One region of the Microbacterium sp. R86528 genome, then DNA from elsewhere that is predicted to be linked to it. Evidence: predicted binding sites of a transcription regulator. Region 1 holds the regulator's gene; the other holds the start of a gene.
The links. The regulator HrcA, encoded in region 1, represses chaperone genes, less so after heat shock. The targets are predictions, from matches to a motif close to TTNGCACTCGNNNNNNNCGAGTGCNAA.
Positions count from the first base shown of each region.

Region 2: the regulator HrcA is predicted to act here: its motif matches at 4,233-4,259, upstream of groES (co-chaperone GroES).

Region 1 covers NZ_CP138996.1:481,239-488,484, reverse strand. Annotated here, with positions in the region: gene SJY18_RS02430 (PhoH family protein) at 1-976, opposite strand, end outside; gene SJY18_RS02425 (HIT domain-containing protein) at 1,017-1,364, opposite strand; gene SJY18_RS02420 (16S rRNA (uracil(1498)-N(3))-methyltransferase) at 1,411-2,145, opposite strand; gene dnaJ (molecular chaperone DnaJ) at 2,152-3,261, opposite strand; gene hrcA (heat-inducible transcriptional repressor HrcA) at 3,311-4,351, opposite strand; gene SJY18_RS02405 (carboxylesterase/lipase family protein) at 4,475-5,917, shown strand; gene hemW (radical SAM family heme chaperone HemW) at 5,920-7,137, opposite strand; gene SJY18_RS02395 (DUF1990 family protein) at 7,148-7,246, opposite strand, start outside.
Region 2 covers NZ_CP138996.1:1,358,211-1,365,456, forward strand. Annotated here, with positions in the region: gene SJY18_RS06480 (heavy metal translocating P-type ATPase) at 1-1,734, shown strand, start outside; gene SJY18_RS06485 (metal-sensitive transcriptional regulator) at 1,734-2,048, shown strand; gene rarD (EamA family transporter RarD) at 2,056-2,994, opposite strand; gene groES (co-chaperone GroES) at 3,855-4,151, opposite strand; gene SJY18_RS06500 (Hsp70 family protein) at 4,436-6,508, shown strand; gene SJY18_RS06505 (LuxR C-terminal-related transcriptional regulator) at 6,539-7,246, shown strand, end outside.

The DNA of each region.
Region 1 (7,246 bases):
CGCCGCGGCGCTCCACGCGTGACGCGAACTCTGAGGCTTCGTCGCGCTCCCGCCTCGCTGAGAGCCGTGACTCGTCGTACTCGGTGTAGGCGTCCACAATCCGTCCCACCAGAGAATGCCGCACGACATCTGCGCTCGTGAGGCGCGAGAAGTGAATGTCTTCGATGTCTTTCAGCACGCGCGTGACCAGGCGTAGGCCCGAGGTTCCCTGGGGAAGGTCCACCTGAGTGATGTCACCCGTGACCACCATGCGGGTGCCGAATCCAAGACGGGTCAAGAACATCTTCATCTGCTCAGGAGTCGTGTTCTGGGCTTCGTCGAGCACCACGAATGAGTCGTTCAAGGTGCGGCCGCGCATGTAGGCGAGCGGCGCAACCTCGATGGTGCCCGATGCCATCAATTTCGGCACGATCTCAGGGTCGAGCATCTCGTTCAGAGCGTCATACAGCGGCCGCAGATAGGGATCGATTTTGTCGTTCAGGGTGCCGGGCAGAAAGCCCAACCGCTCCCCGGCCTCTACCGCGGGTCGTGTGAGGATGATGCGGCTGACTTCTTTGCGTTGCAGCGCCTGCACCGCCTTGGCCATGGCGAGGTAGGTCTTCCCAGTTCCTGCTGGCCCGATCCCGAAGACGATGGTGTTCTCTTCGATCGCGTCGACATACTCCTTCTGGCCAATCGTCTTTGGGCGGATGATGCGCCCGCGCGACGAAACGATTGCCTCACCCATAACCTCGGACGGCCGTGGGCCACCGTCCGTGCGAAGCATGCGCTCGGAAGAAGCGACATCGTTGGGAACGAGGTCGTGACCAGATTGGGTCATTGCCAGCAGTTCATCGACCAGCCTTCGCGCGGCCTGAACAGCTTCGCGGGAACCCGAAAGTGTGATCTCATTGCCGCGCACATGCACGTCGACCTCAGGGTGTTCCTTCTCGACGACGCGCAGCAGGCGATCCTGAGGTCCGAGTAGCTGCACCATGGCCACGCCATCGGCAAATACTCGGTCGATTGTTGGTTCGTCAGGCACCGACGCTCGTTTCGGTCAGTTCACCGCAGAGCACATGCGCATGAACGTGGAAGACAGTTTGGCCAGCGGTTTCGCCGGAGTTGAATACCAGCCGAAACTCGCCGTTCGCGTGCGTAGCGGCTAGCTCTTTGGCCAGCGCCACCATTTCAGCCAGCAACGCGGGATCTCCAGCTGCGAGCTCGGCGACATCACGGTACTGCTGTGTCTTGGGGATCACGAGCAGATGGACCGGTGCCTGAGGGGCGATATCGCGAATCGCAAACACGTTGTCGGTCTCTGCGAGGATCTCCGACGGAATCTCACCCCGGAAGATGCGTGTGAAAATCGTGGGTTCGCTCATCACTGCAGTCTACCGGCGGGTGGGACCATCGGAAGAGAAACGCTTCTCACCAGCGATCGAGCCGCGCGCTCAGCACCGCGAGCGCCGCCGGGCCCGCGGTTGAGGTGCGCAGCACAGTCTCGCCCAGTCGAACGAGGTCGGCGCCAGCGCCTATCAGCGCGGTGATCTCGTCGGGACTGATGCCGCCTTCCGGCCCGACCACCAGCAGCAGATCGCGAGGATCGTCCTTCACCTCGAACGTCGAGAGTCGCTGTGTAGCAGTGGGCTCGAGCAGAACGACTCGCGAAGACTGAGCACGGGCAACCAGCGCAGCAGTCGTCACAACATCAGAAACCTCGGGCACCCAAGCGCGATGGGCCTGCTTGGCTGCCTCGCGCACGATGCTCGCCCAGCGAGCTCGCCCCTTCGCCTTCTTTGCCGCGTCCCATCGAGATACGCTGCGAGCTGACTGCCACGGCACGATCGCGTCGACGCCGAGTTCAGTGGCTGCCTGCACCGCGAGTTCGTCTCGGTCGCCTTTGGCAAGCGCCTGCACAAGGATCACGCGAGGGTGGGGTTCTGCAAACTGCTGGCGTTCCTCGACCGCGATGCACACCTCTTTGGGCGCGACCGACATCACGGTGCCGCGAAGCCAGCCGCCCCGACCATCGCCGACGGTCACTTCTTCGCCCGCGCGAACGCGCCGCACCGCAGCAGCGTGATGGGCCTCCGGTCCGGTGAGCGTGACAGTTTCGCCCACTCCAGCCGACAGCGGATCATCAACCAAGAAGTGCAACGCCACGTCAGATCATCCTCGGAAGCGGTCGCGGAGCTTAGAGAAGACTCCCTGGTGGAACTCCGAGAGCTTGGGGCTTGGCGCGCGGGTGCGCTTGGCGAAGTCTTCGATGAGGGCGCGCTCTTTCGAGCCGATGCGCGTTGGCGTCACCACATGCACGCCGACTCGAAGGTCACCGCGGTTGGACCCGCGCAAGGGAGTGATTCCACGGCCCTTGATCGTGAGCACGTCTCCGGACTGCACGCCGGGACGGATCTCAAGGTCTACGGAGCCGTCGAGAGAGTCGATGGTGGTGTTGGTGCCCAAAATCGCGTCGCTCATTGACACCTCCAATGTCGCGAGCAGATCATCGCCGTCGCGTGAGAACACGTCGTCGTTGTTCACGGTGATCTCCAGGTACAGATCACCATTGGGCCCACCGGCTGGACCCACTTCGCCCGAGCCCGGCAACTGCAGTCGCAGACCGTTCTCGACGCCAGCAGGGATGTCGAGAGACACCGTGCGACGCGAGCGCACTCGACCTTGACCCTGACACGTAGCGCACGGATAAGGGATCGTGGTGCCGTATCCAGAACACACGTTGCACGGCTGGTTGGTGACCACGTTTCCCAGCAGGCTTCGCACCTGACGCTGCACGTGACCCGCTCCGTGGCAGATGTCACATGTCACCGGAGACGTACCGGGCTGGCAGCAGGAGCCCTCGCACGTCTCGCACAGCACTGCGGTATCGACTTCGATGTCTCGGTGAACACCGAAGACCACGTCAGCAAGATCGAGAGTCACCCGCACCAGTGCATCTTGACCACGCTCGCGTCTTGAGCGCGGGCGACCGCCCCGCGAACCACCTGCGCCGCCGAAGAACGTCTCGAAGATGTCGTTGAAGCCGCCGAATCCTCCTGCGCCGCCAAAGCCTGCGTTATCACCACCCATGTCGTAGCGGGCACGCTGCTCATCGTTGCTCAGCACGTCGTAAGCGTGCGTCACAAGCTTGAAGCGCTCTGACGCGTCTTCGCCCGGATTGACATCAGGGTGCAGTTCCCGGGCAAGTCGGCGATATGCCTTCTTGATCTCATCGAGGGATGCTTCTCGGGAAACCCCGAGGACTTCATAGTGGTCAGCCACTTTCGCCTTCCTGCCGCGCACGAGCGCGGGATCGTATTGCGAGCGCGCTTCAGCGGCTCGTGTCGTCTTCTTCGAGCATGCGCGTGAGGTAGCGGGCTACCGCTCTCACCGCCGCAAGGTTTGTGGGATAGTCCATTCGCGTGGGTCCGAGCAATCCGACACGCGCTCCCGCGCCGGTCGCGTCATAGTCGCTTGTCACAACGGATGCTTCGGCGAGTCCGAATGCTTCGTTCTCACGACCGATGCTGGCGGCGAGCCCGTGCTCATCGGCCACCATCTCCCCCATCAAGCGAACCAAAGTCACCTGCTGTTCGATTGCTTCCAAGAGCGGATAGATGCTGCCACGAAAGTCCGACTCTCGTTTTGCGAGGTTCGCGCTGCCTGCCAGCACCAGGCGATCTTGCCGGAATTCTTCGAGGTCTTCCGCTACGGCACGCGCGAGCACGCGGGTGGCGGCATCCCATGGCTTGGTGGGATCGTCGTGCAGCGCCAGGTGGGTTTCGATGCGATGGAGGCCGTCACGCACAGATCGACCGACCAGCAGCGTGCTGAGTTCAGCGCGCATGCGGCCAAGGTCCGTTTCATCGAACTCGTCTTGAACATTGCTGACCCGTTGCGATACGCGGCCTGTGTCGGTAACGACGATCACGAGCATCCGACCACTGCCCAATTGCACAAGTTCGACGTGAGACACATTCGCTCGCTCGAACGAGGGGTACTGCACGATCGCTACTTGGCCGGTGAGCTGTGTCAGGGCGCGCACGGTGCGGCTGAGTGCGTCATCGAGGTCTACCGGGCCCTCAAGAAACGAAGAGATCGCGGTGCGCTGGGCGGGAGTAAGCGGGCGAACCTCAGCAAGGTGATCCACGAACACGCGGTATCCCTTGTCAGTCGGGATGCGTCCCGACGAGGTGTGAGGGGCGACGATGAGCTCCTCATCTTCGAGGAGAGCCATATCGTTGCGAATCGTGGCCGCTGAGACGCCGAACGCATGACGGTCGACGATCGTCTTGCTCCCGACCGGCTCGCGCGTGTCGACGTAGTCCTGGACGATGGCGCGTAGCACTTCGAGCCCACGTTCGCTGACCATGACGTTCCTCCCCGCTGGCACTCCTCAACCGTGAGTGCCAATTCTAGACCGGCTCGACGCCTGACGCGTCAGCGTAGCCCGTGCGTGTGGCATTTTTCCTCGTGCGCACCTACGCTGACTGCGATGAGTGATCCGCAGAGTTCAACGCCGAAGCTCCACCTGACCGCCGGAAACGTGCGTGGAACCGAATCCGAGGGCATTCGTCGCTTTCTCGGTATTCCGTACGCTCTGCCGCCTTTCGACGAGCGCCGGTTTCGGCTGCCCGAGCCGGTTCCCCCGTGGGAGGGAGAGCGGGATGCGACCCAATTCGGTGCGACTGCGCCGCAGTCACCGTATCCCGGCGCTCTCGGCGAATTGCTCTCGTCTGTCGAGATTGCGGGCGACGACATTCTGACGGCGAACGTGTGGACGCCCGTCGAGGCGCACTCCTTGCCAGTGATGGTGTGGTTTCACGGCGGGGCTCTTGAAAGAGGAACGCCCGCGCTGAGCGCGTATGACGGCTCAGCTTTCGCACGCGATGGTGTCGTGTTCGTCTCAATTGCCTACCGGGTCGGCTCTGAAGGGTTCTCAGTGCTCGAGGGCGCCCCATGCAATCTCGGACTCGCAGACGCCGCCGCCGGGTTGCGTTGGGTTCACGACGAGATCACGCACTTCGGCGGAGACCCGAACCGCATCACGATTGTGGGAGAGTCCGCTGGCGGCGCGATCGTAGCGGCATTGCTCTCGCGCCCTGACACCGTCAAGTTGGTTGCAGGCGCAGCGATCGAAAGCGCCCCGCTGGTGGCCGATTCAATGGCGCGCGCCGGCCGCGTGACCCGAGCGTTGGCCAAGCGGCTGGGTCTTCCCGCGACCCGAGATGCGTTCGCGCAGATCACGCCGAGGATTCTTCTCGAAGAGAGAAGGCAGCAGTCCGCGGGCGGCTCCCCACTGGGCGGGGCACCTGGTTTCGCGCTGGCCATTGACGCTGATACCTTGCCGCTGTCACCCCATGAGGCGCTGGTGAACGTCGAGGTTCCCTTGCTGATCGGCACAAACACCGACGAGTATCGATTGTGGTTTCCGCCGGCAGCGCTCGCTGCCATCACAACCCTGAAGTTCCAGCTCGGTCGCCTGGCGCTGGGCATTTCGTCACGAGCAGTCAAGCTGTATCGGGCGGCATGGCCGCACGCGTCTACCGGAGAGCTCTTTGGGCAGATTGCCACCGACGTGCTTCTGCGCAAGGCCGCTGTCTCCGTTGCCGAAAAGCGCCGGGCGAACTCTTTCGTCTATGAGTTTGCGTGGCAGAGCCCGGTGCGAGAGCTCAAAGCGGCCCACGCGATCGAGATTGGCTTTGTCTTCGATCAGCTGAATGCCGCAGATTCGGTGCGCATGGCGGGCAGGCTTGCACCGCAGGCGCTTGCCGACCAAATGCACGCGGACTGGGTGCGTTTCATTCGCACAGGTGATCCCGGGTGGCCTGCCTATGGCGCACAACGCACGACCCAGCTGTACGACACGGCTACCACGGCTGTTGCCCTGCGCCGCGCCGACGCCCTCGATTCGCTGCCCGCACCGAAAGTGCGCTAAGCCTAGTCGGTGAGCCGGCGAACGACCGCGTCTGCCAGCAGCCGTCCCCGCAAGGTCAGTACGACGGTGCCGCCGAGTGCCGAGGCGCCATCGATGAGCCCATCAGCAATCAGTGAAGCGATATTCGTGCGAGATGCACTCTCGATCTCGTCGATCGGCAGTCCTTCGCGAATGCGACTTCGAAGCAGCACAGCCTCGAGAGTGCGCGCCTTTGCGTCGGGAATCTCTCGCCCTGCCGCTGGCGAATTCTGGTGCTCAAGGCGCTGAGCGTATGCGGCTGGATGCTTCACGTTCCAAAAACGCACGCCAGCGATGTGGCTGTGGGCGCCAGGGCCGAAACCCCACCAATCGGAGCCCTGCCAGTACGCGAGATTGTGCCGCGATCGCTGCGAAAGATTGCGGGCCCAATTCGACACCTCGTACCAATCGAGTCCGGCAGCGCTGAGGCGGGCGTCGACGTATTCGTACATGTCAGCTTGCACGTCATCGTCGGGTGCCACCACTTCGCCGCGCTTGATCTGTCGAGCAAGCTTCGTGCCGGCTTCGATGATCAAGGCGTACGCCGAGATGTGATCGGGTTCTAAATCGAGTGCGGCGTCGACCGAGGCGCGCCAATCATCGAGGGTTTCTCCCGGTGCGCCGTAGATGAGATCAACGCTGACGTTCAAGTTAGCGCGGCGTGCCGCGGCAACGGCTGTTGTGACGTTCGCGGGGTTGTGTGTTCTATCGAGCGCGGTCAGCACTCGCGGGACTGCTGACTGCATTCCGATCGATAGCCGAGTGACACCCGCCGCGGCGAGTTCCTCTGCCACCGCATCGGTCACTGTGTCGGGGTTTGCCTCGACGGTGATCTCGGCGTCGTGTGCTACCCCGAATGCGTCCCGCACGCCGTTCAACATGCGGGCAAGGTCTCCGGGTGGTAGCAGTGTGGGGGTTCCGCCACCGAAGAACACAGTGGATGCCGCACGAATGCCGCCAGCGCGGCTGAGAACACTGCGCGAGAACTCCACTTCGCGCAGCAATGTGTCGGCGTATTGATCCTGCCGTGCGCCGTGCAGTTCTTCAGAGGTGTAGGTGTTGAAGTCACAGTAGCCGCAGCGCACTCTACAAAACGGAACGTGCAAATAGACGCTGAAGGGGGTCGCGAGATCTATCTGTGTGTCAGGGGGCAGGGAGCCGTCTTCAGGAACTGGCTCGCCGTCGGGTAGTGCCGAGCCCACTAGCGAGCCCTCACGCGGGAGTGTTGTAGAGCGGCGAGATCGCTCGCAGATAGCGCGTGAAGAGCTCTCGGCGACGCCGCCGCGTGAGCGCAGGCACCATGCGATACAA
Region 2 (7,246 bases), 880 kb from region 1:
CACACCTTCGAGTGGACGATTCAGCCCTCCGACGGGGCGGGCGACATCTACCTCGAAGTTGCCGCCGGCGTCACCATGTTCTTGCTCGCGGGTCGGTACTTCGAAGTGCGCTCCAAGCGGCGCGCGGGTTCCGCGCTTCGCGCTCTGCTCGATATCGGGGCGAAGGATGCTGCAGTGCTGCGCACGGCGGCCGATGGCGCGCAGCGCGAAGTGCGCATCCCGATTGCGGAGGTGCGCGTCGGCGATGAGTTCGTCGTGCGACCCGGTGAGAAGATCGCCACCGATGGCGTCGTTTCTGCCGGCACCTCGGCTGTGGACGCGTCGATGGTCACCGGCGAATCGATGCCGGTCGAGGTCACCCCTGGCGATGCGGTGGTCGGCGCAACGGTCAACGCCGGTGGTCGAATTGTCGTTCGCGCAACGCGCGTGGGCAATGACACCCAACTCGCACAGATGGCTCGGCTCGTCGAACAGGCGCAGTCGGGCAAGGCAGACGTGCAGCGCCTCGCCGACCGCATCTCGGGTGTCTTCGTTCCGATCGTGCTCGTAATTGCGGCCGGCACGTTTGCCACATGGATGCTGCTCGGCTTCTCTGCCTCGATGGCGATCACCGCCGCAGTCGCCGTGCTGATCATCGCTTGCCCGTGTGCGCTGGGCCTGGCGACGCCGACCGCGTTGCTGGTGGGCACTGGTCGCGGTGCGCAGTTGGGCATCCTCATCAAGGGCCCCGAGATCCTCGAATCAACTCGCCGCGTCGACACCATCGTGCTCGACAAGACCGGCACGGTGACGTCGGGCCGCATGGCGCTCGATGATGTCGTGCTGGCGGGTGAGGGCGCAGCATCCACTCGAAGTGAACTGTTGCGCTTCGCGGGTGCTCTCGAGAACGCATCAGAGCACCCGATCGCTCGCGCCATCGCCCGCGCAGCCGAAGACGAGACCGGAGTTCTGCCCGGCGTCGAGTCGTTCCACAGCGCGGCCGGCAAGGGCGTCTCGGGTGTCGTCGACTCGCACGCGGTTATCGTCGGCACTGCCGCGCTGCTGGCCGACTGGTCGATGCAGATTCCCGCGGATCTCGCCGAGGCGAAGCGGTCTGCAGAAGCCAACGGCAAGACTGCCGTACTCGTCGGGTGGGACGGTGAAGCGCGAGGGATGCTGACGGTCGCCGACCAGCTCAAGCCCACGAGCCGCGAGGCGATCTCGCAGCTGAAGGCGCTCGGCCTCACCCCGGTGCTGCTGACCGGCGACAATGCGGCCGTGGCGCAAAGCGTGGCCGACCAGGTGGGGATCGACCGCATCACCGCTGAAGTGCTGCCCCAAGACAAGGTCGACGTGGTCAAGTCGCTGCAGGCCGAGGGGCATGTGGTGGCGATGGTCGGCGACGGAGTCAACGATGCTGCCGCGCTCGCTCAGGCAGATCTGGGGCTCGCGATGGGAACCGGCACCGACGCGGCGATCGAAGCGTCTGACATCACTCTGGTTCGCGGCGATCTGCGAAGCGCAGCCGACGCGATTCGGCTGTCACGCTCGACGCTCGGCACGATCAAGGTCAACCTGTTCTGGGCCTTCGCCTACAACGTGGCCGCGATTCCGCTGGCGGCGCTCGGCCTGCTCAACCCGATGATCGCCGGAGCCGCGATGGCTCTCTCGAGCGTGTTCGTCGTGGGCAACAGCTTGCGGCTGCGTTCATTTCGCAGCCGCGCCCTGACAGACCCTGAGAAAAGGACTGCATGATGACCGATACGCAGACGTCCGCCGAAGCCCATGCTCACCACGGCTACATCACTGACAAAGACAAGTACCTCAACCGGCTGAAGCGCATCGAGGGTCAAGCCCGCGGCATTCACAAGATGATCGATGACGAGAAGTACTGCATCGACATCCTCACGCAGGTGAGTGCGATGACGAGCGCTCTTGAAGCCGTCGCGCTGGGCTTGCTAGAAGATCACCTGCGGCATTGTGTAGTGGATGCTGCCAAAGTCGGCGGCGCCGAAGCCGACGCGAAGATCACCGAAGCGTCGCAGGCGATCGCCCGCCTCGTGCGCTGAGCCTGCGTCAGATCACTTCTCCCACCGGCGCGGCAGCGGGCCGCCGCCGCGAGCGCTGGCCGGCAGCGAATGAGTCAATGGTGAGCAGCGTGAGGGCGAGCCACACCAGGCCGAACCCGATCCATCTCTCGAGCGGCATGGGCTCGCCCAGCAGCAGCCATCCGGTCAAGAACTGCATGATCGGTGTGATGAACTGAAGCAGCCCGATCACTGAGAGCGGCACCCGACGTGTGGCGCTGGCGAAGAGCAGCAGCGGTACTGCGGTGACGACGCCGGCGAGGCTCAGCAGCGCGGCGTGCTCCCAGCCGTATGCCCCCATCGTCCAACCGCCGGTTGCCGCGACGACGGCGAGCATGACGATGGCAACGGGCATCAGCCACATCGTCTCGAGCGTGAGGCCACTGACAGCATCCACTGAGGGGCCGATCTTCTTCTTGACGAAGCCATAGCAGCCGAACGACACCGTGAGCAGCAACGCGATCCACGGCACGGTGCCATAGCCGACGACAATCACAACGACGGCGAGGGCGACGATGCCGATGGCTATCCATTGTGTGATGCGCAGCCTCTCGTGCAGCACCAGCACACCGAGCAGTACGGTGAAGATCGGGTTGATGAAGTAGCCGAGGCTCGTCTCGATCACGTGGTTGGTCAAGGCTCCGATGATGAACACCTGCCAGTTGACGAAGATGAGCACACCGGCGAGCGCGGTCAAAGCCATGAGCCGCGGTTGCCGCATGATTGCCCACAGCATCGACCATCGGCGAGTGACCGCGATCAGCAAGGCGCAGAAGGCGAGCGACAGTGCGACCCGCCACGCGACGAGTTCAAACGGCCCCGTCGGAACGAGCAGCAGAAAGTAGAGCGGCAGCAGCCCCCACAGCAGGTAGGCCGAGACGCCGTACAGCCCGCCGAGGCTGCGTTCGCGGGCGGGATCAGGTGTCACTGGGTCAGCCTATGCGCCGTTGCTGCTCCGCCGGGCCCAATGCCGCTTCACCCCCGGCCGGATGGCCCGCCGCCGCACAAAACGGCCGGGGGTTTGCCCGAACCTAGGCGATTGGATGCCGCAACACGGCGCGTCGCCAGAACCCCCGGCCGTTCCACCACCACGGGACGTGCCCCTACCGCTTCGCCACCCCGACCTGTCGCTACCCCCGCTGTTTCGCTAGCCGGGGCGTGTCTCAGCCCCGGTCGTTTCGCTGCCCGGTCATGTCCTCACCCCGGCCGCTCCGCCACCCGGGACGTTTCGATGGCAGCGGCTTCGCCTGCCCCTCGCGTTTGCTTCGCCGCCCCGCCGCCGCACAAGACGGCCGGGGGTTTGCCCGAATCCAGACAATTGGATACCGCAACGCGGCGCGTCGGCAAAACCCCCGGCCGTTTCGCCAGCCCGGTCGCTTCGCCAGCCCGCCCGCTTGCTACCCCGAACCTGTCGCTACCCCCGCCGTTTCGTTAGCCCGGACGTGTCTCACCCCGGCCGTTTCGCCGGCCCGTCGCGTGTGCCGGCCCCTCGCGTTCGCCGGCCGCCCCGCCGCCGCACAAACCGGCCGGGGGTTTACCCGAATCCGGGCAATTGGATGCCGCAGCGCGGCGCGTCGGCAAAACCCCCGGCCGTTTCGCCACCCCGCCCGCTCCGCTACCCCGGCCACTCCGCTACCCCGGCCGCTCCGCCACCCCTGCCGCTTCGCCACCCCGGCCGCTTCGCCACCCCGGCCGCCCGGCGCGTTGTGGCGAGTATCCCCGCACCACGCGCACGCAAAAGGGCCGGATGCCGAAGCATCCGACCCTCTGATCTCGCGAGGCGAGAAGTTAGCGAACGACGACTGCGAGAACGTCGCGAGCCGACAGAACGATGAACTCGTCTCCGCCGAACTTGACCTCGGTGCCACCGTACTTGCTGTAGATGACACGGTCACCAACGGCTACGTCCATCGGGACGCGGTTGCCGTTGTCGTCGATGCGGCCCGGGCCCACTGCCATGACCTCGCCCTCCTGGGGCTTCTCCTTGGCGGTGTCGGGGATGACCAGACCGCTGGAAGTGGTCTGCTCGGCCTCGACCTGCTTGATGACGATGCGGTCTTCGAGCGGCTTAATGGAAACCGACACGGTCTACCTCTTCTTTCCTTGAGACTAAAGAGTCGTTAGCACCCACACACTGAGAGTGCTAACGGTAAGTCTAGGGAACCGTTGGCACTCTTGCAACGCGAGTGCCAACTCTTGGCCCCTCTCTTTCGACTCCCCCACCGACATCAATGTCTTGCGAGATGTATCAGTGGGCGAATATCACACTCCTACCGTGCAGAAGCTCGACCACCCTGGTCAAGCGCACAACGAAGTGGTAGAAAAGGCGTTGGGGGGAGTCCCACGTCCGATCTCTGGGGGAGAGGACCATGAGCACCAAAGGTTATCTACTCGGCGTTGATGTAGGTACCAGCAGGACAGCAGCTTCGATTGCGCCCGTTTGCAAGGGTGATCAAGAAGTTCGCACGAGATCATTTCCGCTCGGCCGCAATTCTGACAGCGCGCCCAGTGCGATCTTTGTCACTGATAGTGAGTTGCTCTTTGGCGAAGCCGCCGAACGACGCGGCCTGGTGCAGCCAGAACGGCTGATCCGCGAGTTCAAACGGCGCATCGGCGACGATGTGCCGATCGTCGCCGGTGGCGAGCGATTCGCTCCCGAAGATCTCTACGCCCGCACGGTCGCATGGGTCGTTGACGCTGTGGCCGAACGAGAAGGAAGCCACCCCACCGCGATCTGTGTGACAGTGCCGGCGACGTGGGGAGAATACCGCTCGGAGCTCGTGGCGACCGCTCTGGGTCGCGAGATCACCGCCGACATTCTGCTCATCAGCGAGCCCGAAGCGGCGGCTCATCACTATGAGTCGACCTCTCCCCTCGACACGGGCCGTGCGATCGCCGTCTACGACCTCGGCGGCGGAACATTCGACCTTGCGATCTTGCGCAAGGAACCAAGCGGCAAAGTTCGCCTGGTGGGCGAGCCCGGCGGCATCTCAGATTTCGGCGGCGCCGACTTTGACGACCTTGTGTTGCGCCATGTGATTGCGGCGGCGGCTTTGTCGAGTGCTGAGCTCTCAAGCAACGCCGATGCCCGTATCGCGCTAGCGGCGTTGCGCCGAGAGTGCATTGAGGCGAAAGAAGCACTCTCGTTCGACTCTGAAGCCGTCGTGCCAGTGCTCGTCGGGCAGTCCCCGTCGACCGTGCGCATCACCCGCGCCGAGTTCGAAGACATGATCGACGCGGGAATCTCTCGCACCGCCGACACTCTTGCGAATGCGCTTGAAACCGCACAGCTCGCAGCCGACGACCTTGACGCGGTTCTGCTGACGGGCGGCTCTTCGCGCATTCCACGCATCGCACAAATGCTCTCTGAGCAGTTCGACCGACCCATCGCCATCGACACCGACCCGAAAGCAATCGTCGCTCTGGGCGCTGCCCGCGCATTGGCAGAGCACCGCTCGCTCGCCGAGATCTCGGCAGAGGCAGCGCTGATCTCGTCGGGCGCGATGGTATCAACCGGAATGGATGCTGCGCCGGCCGGCGCGAGCGAATCCGCCACCGCGGAGCCCGCTGTCGCAGAGCCCGCCGGGTACGGCTGGCTCAGGCGGCTTCCTGCCACAGTGAGTATTGCCGCGGGTTCGCTGTTGCTTGCGAGCTCGATGGTCGTGGTGAGCGCGACCGGCCTCGGCAGCGCGGATCTGGCAGATAGAAACACATCGACCGAGTCGCTGCCACAGTGGCTCGGCCTGCAGCTCGCCAGCAGTGCCGGTGCGGCGTCGCTCGAGGGCGACGATGCGAGTGACACCGACAGCGAAGGCAGCGAAGACAGCGCCGAGGCGAAATCAGACACCAGCGCCGATTCACCAGCGCGGCCGCCGCGAGCCCGCACTCCGCAGTCGAACGACGCGCCGGTCACCAGCACGACGCCGACGTCGCGCGTGACGCCGCGCACCACGAACTCCAGCGCTCAGATTCCAGAACTTCAACCCACGGCCCCCGCGAAGTCCAGTTCTCCCAAGTCGTCGCCCTCGTCTCCCTCCCCCACGGGGGCGGCGTCTTCGGGTTCGAGCACTTCGCCATCGTCATCCTCGTCGTCTTCGTCGCCGTCGACATCGTCTCCGTCAACCTCGTCACCCGCGACGCCGTCGCAACCGACTGCCGCCCCGGCTCCCCAACCGACCACGGCGCCCGCACCGCCGACTCCGTCACCGACCACGGCGCCATCACCAACCACACCCGCACCGGAACCCGCTCCAGAACCGACGTCAGCACCCGACCCGGTGCCCGCTCCGTCGCCTACGTCGGCACCGACCACCCCCGCACCGGCACCCAGCCCCGATCCGGAACCTGCTCCGACCCCCGAACCTGAGCCAGATCCCACGCCGTCGGCCACACCGACCGCCGCCGCACCAGAGTCAACCCCCGCTCCCACCGGCGGTGAGTGACGTGCGCGCCATCACCTGCGAGGTTCTGCGATGAGCACCATCGCACCGGCGGCACCGACGGCGGTGCTTTCGACGAGTTTGCGGTTTGCCTCCGTCGAACGAGCGATCGTGGCTCTGACCGCCGTCGACGAAGAGACGGCAGTGCGCGGCGTGCTCTCGGGCAACGCCGGGTCTGGCAAGTCTGTCGCGTTGCGGCGCGTGCGTTCACTTCTCGCAGCGCGGGGGCGATCAAGCATGCGGCTGCGCGCCGACACGAACATTGGCACGATCCCCCCAGCTGACGTTCTTCTCGTCGACGATGCACATCTGCTCGGCGACGAGGTGTTGCGTGAGCTGGTTGCGCGCGCCGAAGATCCTGATTCTGCACTCGTTGTCGCTGCCCGTTCGTGGCCCGCATCGGCAGAGCTCACCGAGCTGGTTCGCAGCCTCGAGCACTCCGGGCAAACAGTGTTGCTGTCTGACGCCATGCCTGGCGATGTGCGTGCAAGCCTCGCTGGCACCGCGAGGTGCGAAGACCGTGTCATTCACGACACCGGCGCAATAGCGTGGCTTGCGCACGCCTGCATAACCGCACACGAGAGTGTCGCGTGTCGCGGCGGCGAAGACCACGACGAAATCGACCGCGCGATCGAGCTTCGAATTTCCCACATGCTCGACCTGGTCAGCCCAGAGCTCAGCCGACTGATTGAAGACCTGGCCGTCGGAGGTGCCGCTGAGGTGCCGCCCGAACTGATCGCT